Regions from separate parts of the Janthinobacterium sp. GW823-FHT06H09 genome, predicted to be linked through region 2. Evidence: predicted binding sites of a transcription regulator. Region 2 holds the regulator's gene; the other holds the start of a gene.

Region 1 (3,579 bases), on a different contig from region 2:
GGTGGGCGTGACCTGCCTCATTTCCAGCCATGACGAACAGATGCTCGACGCCGCCGCCCGCGTGATCCACCTGAAGAACGGCCAGCTGGTCGCCATCGACAAGGCCACGCAGGCGCCCGTCTTCGCGCCGCCCGATCCCGATTTCGCCCCCTCCCCCGATGCGGACGACGCGCAGGGAGAACAGGCATGAGAGGCTGGTTCCGTCAACACCGCTTCGCGCTCGGTTCGGCGCTGATTCACTTGCGCAAGTCGCCAGGCGGCTTCCTGTTGAACGTGCTCGTCGTCGCCATCGCCCTGTCGCTGCCGTTCGCCGGCTTGACCATGCTCGACAATGTGCGCCCGATGTCGGAACAGATGTCGGTCGACCCGGAAATCAGCGTTTTCCTGAAGATCGACACGCCGCGCGAGCAAGCCGTGGCCCTGGCCATCGCCATGCGCAAGATCGTCGGCGAGCAAAAGGCAAAGATCGTCTTCATCCCGCGCGAACAGGCGCTCGATACGCTGAAGAACAAGAACGGCCTGGCCGACGTACTGAGCACCCTGGGCGACAATCCCCTGCCCGACAGCTATGTGCTGAAACTCGACGCCTTCAGCAGCGCCAGCGAAGCGCAGGATGTCGATGCCGTGGCGGAACAGTTGCGCCACCTGCCGGGCGTGGAATCGGCGCAAGTCGATTCGGCCTGGGTCAAGCGTCTGGCGGCCCTGCTGGGCGTGCTGCGCCTGGTGCTGCTGCTGCTGGCCATCACCCTGGGCGTGGCCGTCATCGCCGTGGTCTTCAATACCATCCGCCTGCAAGTGATGCAGCAGCGCGATGAAATCAGCATCTCGAAACTGATCGGCGCCACCGACACCTTCATCCACCGCCCCTTCTATTACACGGGCGCCCTGCTGGGCCTGTGCGCCGGTGCGCTGGCGCTGGGTGCCGTGGCGCTGGCCTTGCAGCCGCTCAATACCGCGATTGCCGAGTTTGCCCGCCTGTATGCGTCCGAATTCCAGCTGGTGCCGCTGGCACCGCTGCCGATGGCCGGCTTGCTGGCCGTCAGCGCCGGCCTCGGCCTGATCGGCGCCTTCCTCTGCGTACAGCGCCACCTGGCGCGCCTGAACTGACCTTCCTTTCCATGGCGGCGCTCCTGGCGCCGCCATGCGCCTCGCCATCCCCATCTGCTGTTATCTTGATATTTAGCAAGTATTCTTAAGGCTCGCTTCAGCCAGAGGCCGTAGACTGGCTACGTTGTCGTAAAGCGCTATCTCGCGCTGTTCAGAGATATATATCAAGCATTAAATCACCATAGTATTTAGGCTATCAGGACGATTAAATGTGCTGATTGGCACTCTCAGGCAGAGAGTGCTAATATAGGGACATACCAACAGCAGAACCGCCATGGACGCCAGATGAAGATGGTGCCGCGATCTGCAAAGTGCAAGACCGAATACGCAAAACAGAACAGACAATCGGGCCACATCGTGTGATGTGGCCAACTGGAACAAAGCAAGACTACGAGGGAGAAAACATGACTATGATGTCCGCAACATCCGCATTGGTTCCGACCAAAAGTAATGCGCTGGGCCTCGGGTTCACTGGCAATCTGGGCAATATCGACGCCTATATTTCGGCCGTGAACCGTCTGCCCATGTTGACCCACGACGAAGAAATTTCGCTGGCGAAACGCCTGCGCGAAAAAAATGACCTGGCCGCCGCGCAAGAACTGGTGCTGTCGCACCTGCGCCTGGTGGTCTCGATTGCCCGCGGCTATCTGGGCTATGGCTTGCCGCATGCCGACCTGATTCAGGAAGGCAATATCGGCTTGATGAAAGCCGTGAAACGTTTCGATCCGGACCAGGGCGTGCGCCTGGTGTCGTACGCCATGCACTGGGTGAAAGCCGAGATGCATGAGTACATCCTGAAAAACTGGCGCCTGGTCAAGGTCGCGACGACGAAGGCGCAGCGCAAGCTGTTCTTCAATCTGCGCAGCCACAAGACGGGCCTCGATGCGATGACGCCGAAACAGATCGATGCGCTGGCCAAGCTGCTCGACGTGAAGCGCGAAGAAGTGATCGAAATGGAAACGCGCTTGAGCGGCCGCGACATCGCGCTGGAATCGCCGACCGACGATGAAGACGACAAGTTTTCGCCGATCGCCTACCTGTCGTCGGAGCAAAGCGAGCCGACCAAGGTGCTGGAAGCGGAACAAGTGACGCGCCTGCAATCGGAAGGCCTGGAAACGGCCTTGTCCAAACTGGACGCCCGTTCGCGCCGCATCATCGAAGCGCGCTGGCTGGCCAACGACGACGGCTCCGGTGCCACGCTGCACGCGCTGGCGGAAGAGTTCGGCGTATCGGCCGAGCGCATCCGCCAGATCGAAGTGGCGGCGCTGAAGAAAATGAAGGGCGCCCTGGCGGCCTACGTGTAATCGAAAGCAATGCCGCAATGCAAAAGGCGCCGCAAGGCGCCTTTTAGTTTTATAAATGATATTTATCAACAGATAAACATTGTCAGCCCTTATGCTGCAGCCAAGCCCTTGGTGATCAGCTCGGCGACCAATTCATTCAGATCCACGCCGCGCTCCTTGGCCAGGGTCTGCAATTGCAACACCAGATCGCTGTTCAGCTTAACGGCGAACGGCACCAGGCCCAGCGCCTGATCGCGCTTGCGCTGCTCGCGGCGGTCGACGACCACCGCTTCCTTACCGAATGCACCGGCGCCGGGAACATTCATCTTTCCCATCAGTTTCTTGGCATCGCTTTTGGCCAGGTCGGTTTTTTTCATGGTTGTTTCCTGATTTTCAAAACAGCCATTCTACGCAGTAATCGGCGCGCCGCGTGGCCGGCGCGTCAATTCATCGGCAGCGCGCCAATAGTGCGCCAGAAAAATATCATTTTGTTATTATCATTTTCATCCCACGCGTGGACGCCACGCCGGGACGCTCCACCTGAAAGGAAAAACATGCACTATCTACATCAATCGTACCGAACGTGGTTGTTACCCTTGTTCATCGCCTGCCTGGCCGTGCTGGCGGGCTGCGGCGCGGCCGGCAGCGCCGGCGACGCGGAAAACACGCCGCGCAGCGTCACCCACGTGCTCTCGCCGGGCGAACAGGTCGCCATCACGGCCACCGATACCCTGAAACTCGAGCGCGTCAACGACAGCCGCTGCCGCAAGGGCGCCGTGTGCGTGTGGAAAGGCTACGTCAGCTACAGTTTCAGTTTGCTCAACAGCGCGGGCGCCACCGATATCGTCTTGTCCGAGTCCATGCCCGGCGCCGCCAGCTCCGTGACCGTCAACCACCTGACGTTCACCCTGCTCGACGTCGATCCGGCCACGCCGCCCGCCCTGGACGCGGCCGCGCCCACCTACCGGGTCAAGGTAAAAATCACGCAGGGCGCCCTGCCCCGCTAAGCATCAGACATCGTGGCGCTGGCGGCTGTCGGTCGGCGCCTGTTGCCGCTCCAGCATGCCGTAATCACGCACCACGCCGGCGATGCGCAGCCGGTAGTCGTCGAACACACCGTGCCTGCCCGCCGATTGCGCCGCGCGGTGCGCTTCCAGCTGCCGCCACTGCGCCAGTGCCGCTTCGTCGC
Region 2 (3,579 bases):
CCAGATTGACGACTTGGCCGCTCAGATACAGATTGCCGCCGCTGCCGCCGCAGGCCGCCAATGTGACGGCGCAAGCCGCCGCCAGCATCGAGCGCAGGTACAAATTTTTCATACATTCTCCAAAACGAATTAGGTTGGGTAGCGCAACGCGGACGCTGGCGCCGCATTGGAATGGCGCCTATTTTAGTCTATCTGGCAAGCCGGATGATCTTGCCTTGTATCACCCTGTAACAATTTTTCGCCGGGAAGCGCCGGCCCGGCCCCATTTCATGGGGGCGCCGCCATGCCGGCGGCGGCGATCGGTGCGACAATAGCTGCGGGCTGCGCACCGTGACGCGGCATCTATATAGTGAGTTCCATGTATCTTGCCCCTGTAAAACCTGCCGTGCCGCCCAAGGCCATCCTCTTCGACCTCGACGATACCTTGTGGCCCATCGCCCCCGTGATTGCCGCCGCCGAAACCCTGCTGCACGACTGGCTGGCCACGCATGCGCCCAAGGTGGCGCAGCAGTTTTCCATCGAGCTGTTGCGCCAGCACCGTCTGGCCATGCTCAATGAACAACCGCATTTCCATGGCAATTTGATCGAGCTGCGCCGCGCGGGCTTGCTGACCGCCTTCGAGGCCGCCGGCGAAGATCCCGCCCTGGTCGACGGCGCCATCGCGCAGTTCCTGGCGGCGCGCCATCGCGTGCAGCCGTATGACGATGTCTTGCCCGGCCTGGCCTGGATGGGGCAGCGCATGCTGGTCGGCTCGATCTCGAATGGCAATGCGGACCTTGAAATTATCGGCCTGGCGCAGCATTTTAAAGTGTCGATTGCCGCCAGCGATTTCGGCGTCGCCAAGCCCGACGCCAGCATCTTCCTGGCCGCTTGCGCCGCGCTGGGCGTGGCGCCGCATGAGGCCGTGTATGTCGGCGACGATCTGTATTTCGACGTCACGGGGGCGCAAGGGGCGGGCATGCGTGCCGTGTGGATGAACCGCAAGGGCAGCGATGCCCATTTGGCCGCCGGCGTGCAGCCCGACGCCATCTGCGCCAACTTTGATGAATTGCTGCTGTGGCTGCAGGAGCAACTGGAAGATTGATCGCCGTCGGACGGGCGAACGTGCATAATAGGCGCTGTTGATGCACGTTCGGCCGCTTTCGTTGCCGCTTGCTTAACAATATGCTTGTTTAAAGAATATTTGCTTACCTAAGACACCATGCAACTCGATACACGTGCCCAAACACTGCTGAAAGCCCTGGTCGAGCGATATATCGCCGACGGCCTGCCGGTCGGTTCGCGCGCCTTGTCGAAAATTTCCGGCCTCGACCTGTCGCCGGCCACGATCCGCAACATCATGGCCGACCTGGAAGAGCTCGGTTATGTGTCCAGTCCGCATACCTCGGCCGGACGCATCCCCACGCCGCGCGGCTACCGCATCTTTGTCGACACCTTGCTGACCGTCCGGCACCTGGACGAGCACATGGTGGAGTCGCGCATGCGCCTGCAGACGCCGCAGCCGCAAAAAACCATCGCCAACGCGGCGCAGATGCTGTCGTCGCTGTCGCAGTTCGCCGGCGTCGTGCTCAGCCCGCGCCGCGAATCCGTATTCCAGCAAATCGAATTCCTGCGCCTGTCCGAAAAACGCATCCTGCTCGTTATCGTGGCTCCCGGCGGCGATGTGCAGAACCGTTTATTGCTGACGGAGGCCGACTATACGCCGGCGCAACTGGTGCAATCGGCCAATTACATCAACCAGAATTACGGCGGCCTGTCGTTCGACGCCGTGCGCGTGCGTCTGCAGGGTGAATTGCGCCAGTTGCGCGACGACATGGGCAGCCTGATGCAGGCGGCCGTGGAAGCGGGCAGCGAAGCGATGGCCGACCATAGCGACGACATGGTCATTTCCGGCGAGCGCAACTTGCTCAGCGTGAGCGATCTGTCATCGAATATGCATTCGCTGCGCCAGATGTTCGACATGTTCGAGCAAAAGACGGGCTTGATGCAGCTGCTCGACGTGTCGAGCAAGGCGACGGGCGTGCAGATTTTCATCGGCGGCGAATCGAACCTGGTGCCGATGGATGAGATGAGCGTGGTGACGGCGCCGTATGAAGTCAACGGCAAGATCGTGGGAACGTTGGGAGTGATTGGACCGACGCGCATGGCTTACGAGCGCGTTATCCCGATCGTCGACATCACGGCCAAGCTGCTGTCGAGCGCGCTCAGCCATCATTGATGCGGTTCAATGCTGCGCCGGCCGGCCCCTTGCGGGAACGGCCGGCGTGGGTCAGGCTGTTTTGTGCGGGCAAGCTGTCTTGGTGCAGTTGCCGTAGATGGCCAGGGCGTGTTCGGCGATCTTGAAGCCGCGCTCTTCGGCCACTTTTTGCTGGCGGATTTCGATTTCTTCGTCGAAGAATTCTTCGACCCGGCCACAGTCGAGGCACACCAGGTGGTCATGGTGGGAGCCTTCGTTGAGTTCGAAAATCGCCTTGCCGGTTTCAAAATGGTTGCGGTTAAGCAAGCCGGCTTGTTCGAATTGCGTGAGGACACGGTAGACAGTTGCCAAGCCGACATCCATATTGTCGGCCAGCAGAATCTTGTAGACGTCTTCCGCGGTCAGGTGGCGTACCGGGCTACTCTGGAAGATATCGAGTATCTTCAGCCGTGGCAGGGTGGCTTTCAGGCCGCTTGCCTTGAGATCACTAGGATTGTTACTCATGTTTGTTGCTCGTATGTGGGTCAGGTGCTTTATCATATAGCGTTTTGTCGGGGAGTGCCAAAATATGCTTTTTTTTGGCGGGCCGGTCACTCCTGGCGTTTTGTTCATCCAATTGAGGTCATTTATGCGCGTAACCCCGGCTGTATTGCCATCTCTCTGGCACCGTATTTCATTTCGAGCACCAGTCGTGGCAGGCATGGTCTGTGTCGCGCTGGCCGTGTCCGGCTGCGCCAACCGTGGCATTCTTGGCGAAAAGCCGGCAGCTGCTCAAAAAGAAGGCAAGGAACTGGTTCCCGAACAGGGCGCACAAACGACCACCATTACGCCGCTGCAAAAATTCATGTGGTTTTTCTCGCCCTACCGTCCTGACATTCAACAAGGCAACTTTGTCTCCGAAGAGATGCTGGCCCAGTTGAAAGTAGGCATGACGCGCGACCAGGTGCGTTTCGTCCTCGGCACTTCGCTGCTGACCGATATCTTCCATGCCGACCGCTGGGATTATCCATTCCGTCTGGCGCGGGGCAGTGGCGAAACCACCAGCAGCCGCGTGGTCGTGTACTTCGGCAAGGATGGCAAGGTTGAACGTTTCGAAGGCGGCAACTTGCCGACGGAGAAAGAATATATCGACCGCATCGCCGGCCCGTCGCCATTCGCCAAGGTCGCCAAGGCCGACGTGCCTGCCGCCGTCGTGCCATCGCCCGTGGCGCCGAGCGCCGTGCCCGTGCCGGCCGATGCCGCTCCTGCCATTCCTGTGAGCAAGCCTGACGTTGCACCAGCACCAGCAACGGCGCCTGCCGCCGAGCCAGCACCGACGCCTGCCGCCGAACCCACCAAATAAGTTGTTGTAAGAGAATAAAATGACTGAACTGAAAATTGCC

What was found. The regulator HrcA, encoded in region 2, represses chaperone genes, less so after heat shock. The targets are predictions, from matches to a motif close to TTAGCACTCNNNNNNNNNGAGTGCTAA.
Region 1: rpoH (RNA polymerase sigma factor RpoH) is a predicted target of HrcA. The motif match lies at 1,326-1,352, and genes of this name have one in related genera.

The regions. Positions count from the first base shown of each region.
Region 1 is NZ_JBXAHC010000010.1:199,617-203,195, reverse strand. Features, by position in the region: gene AC1Q6X_RS18975 (cell division ATP-binding protein FtsE) at 1-190, shown strand, start outside; gene ftsX (permease-like cell division protein FtsX) at 187-1,107, shown strand; gene rpoH (RNA polymerase sigma factor RpoH) at 1,518-2,411, shown strand; gene AC1Q6X_RS18960 (hypothetical protein) at 2,501-2,767, opposite strand; gene AC1Q6X_RS18955 (hypothetical protein) at 2,945-3,397, shown strand; gene AC1Q6X_RS18950 (antibiotic biosynthesis monooxygenase family protein) at 3,401-3,579, opposite strand, start outside.
Region 2 is NZ_JBXAHC010000007.1:122,170-125,748, forward strand. Features, by position in the region: gene AC1Q6X_RS13555 (hypothetical protein) at 1-112, opposite strand, end outside; gene AC1Q6X_RS13560 (HAD family hydrolase) at 359-1,084, shown strand; gene hrcA (heat-inducible transcriptional repressor HrcA) at 1,202-2,218, shown strand; gene fur (ferric iron uptake transcriptional regulator) at 2,270-2,701, opposite strand; gene AC1Q6X_RS13575 (outer membrane protein assembly factor BamE) at 2,898-3,539, shown strand; gene dapB (4-hydroxy-tetrahydrodipicolinate reductase) at 3,559-3,579, shown strand, end outside.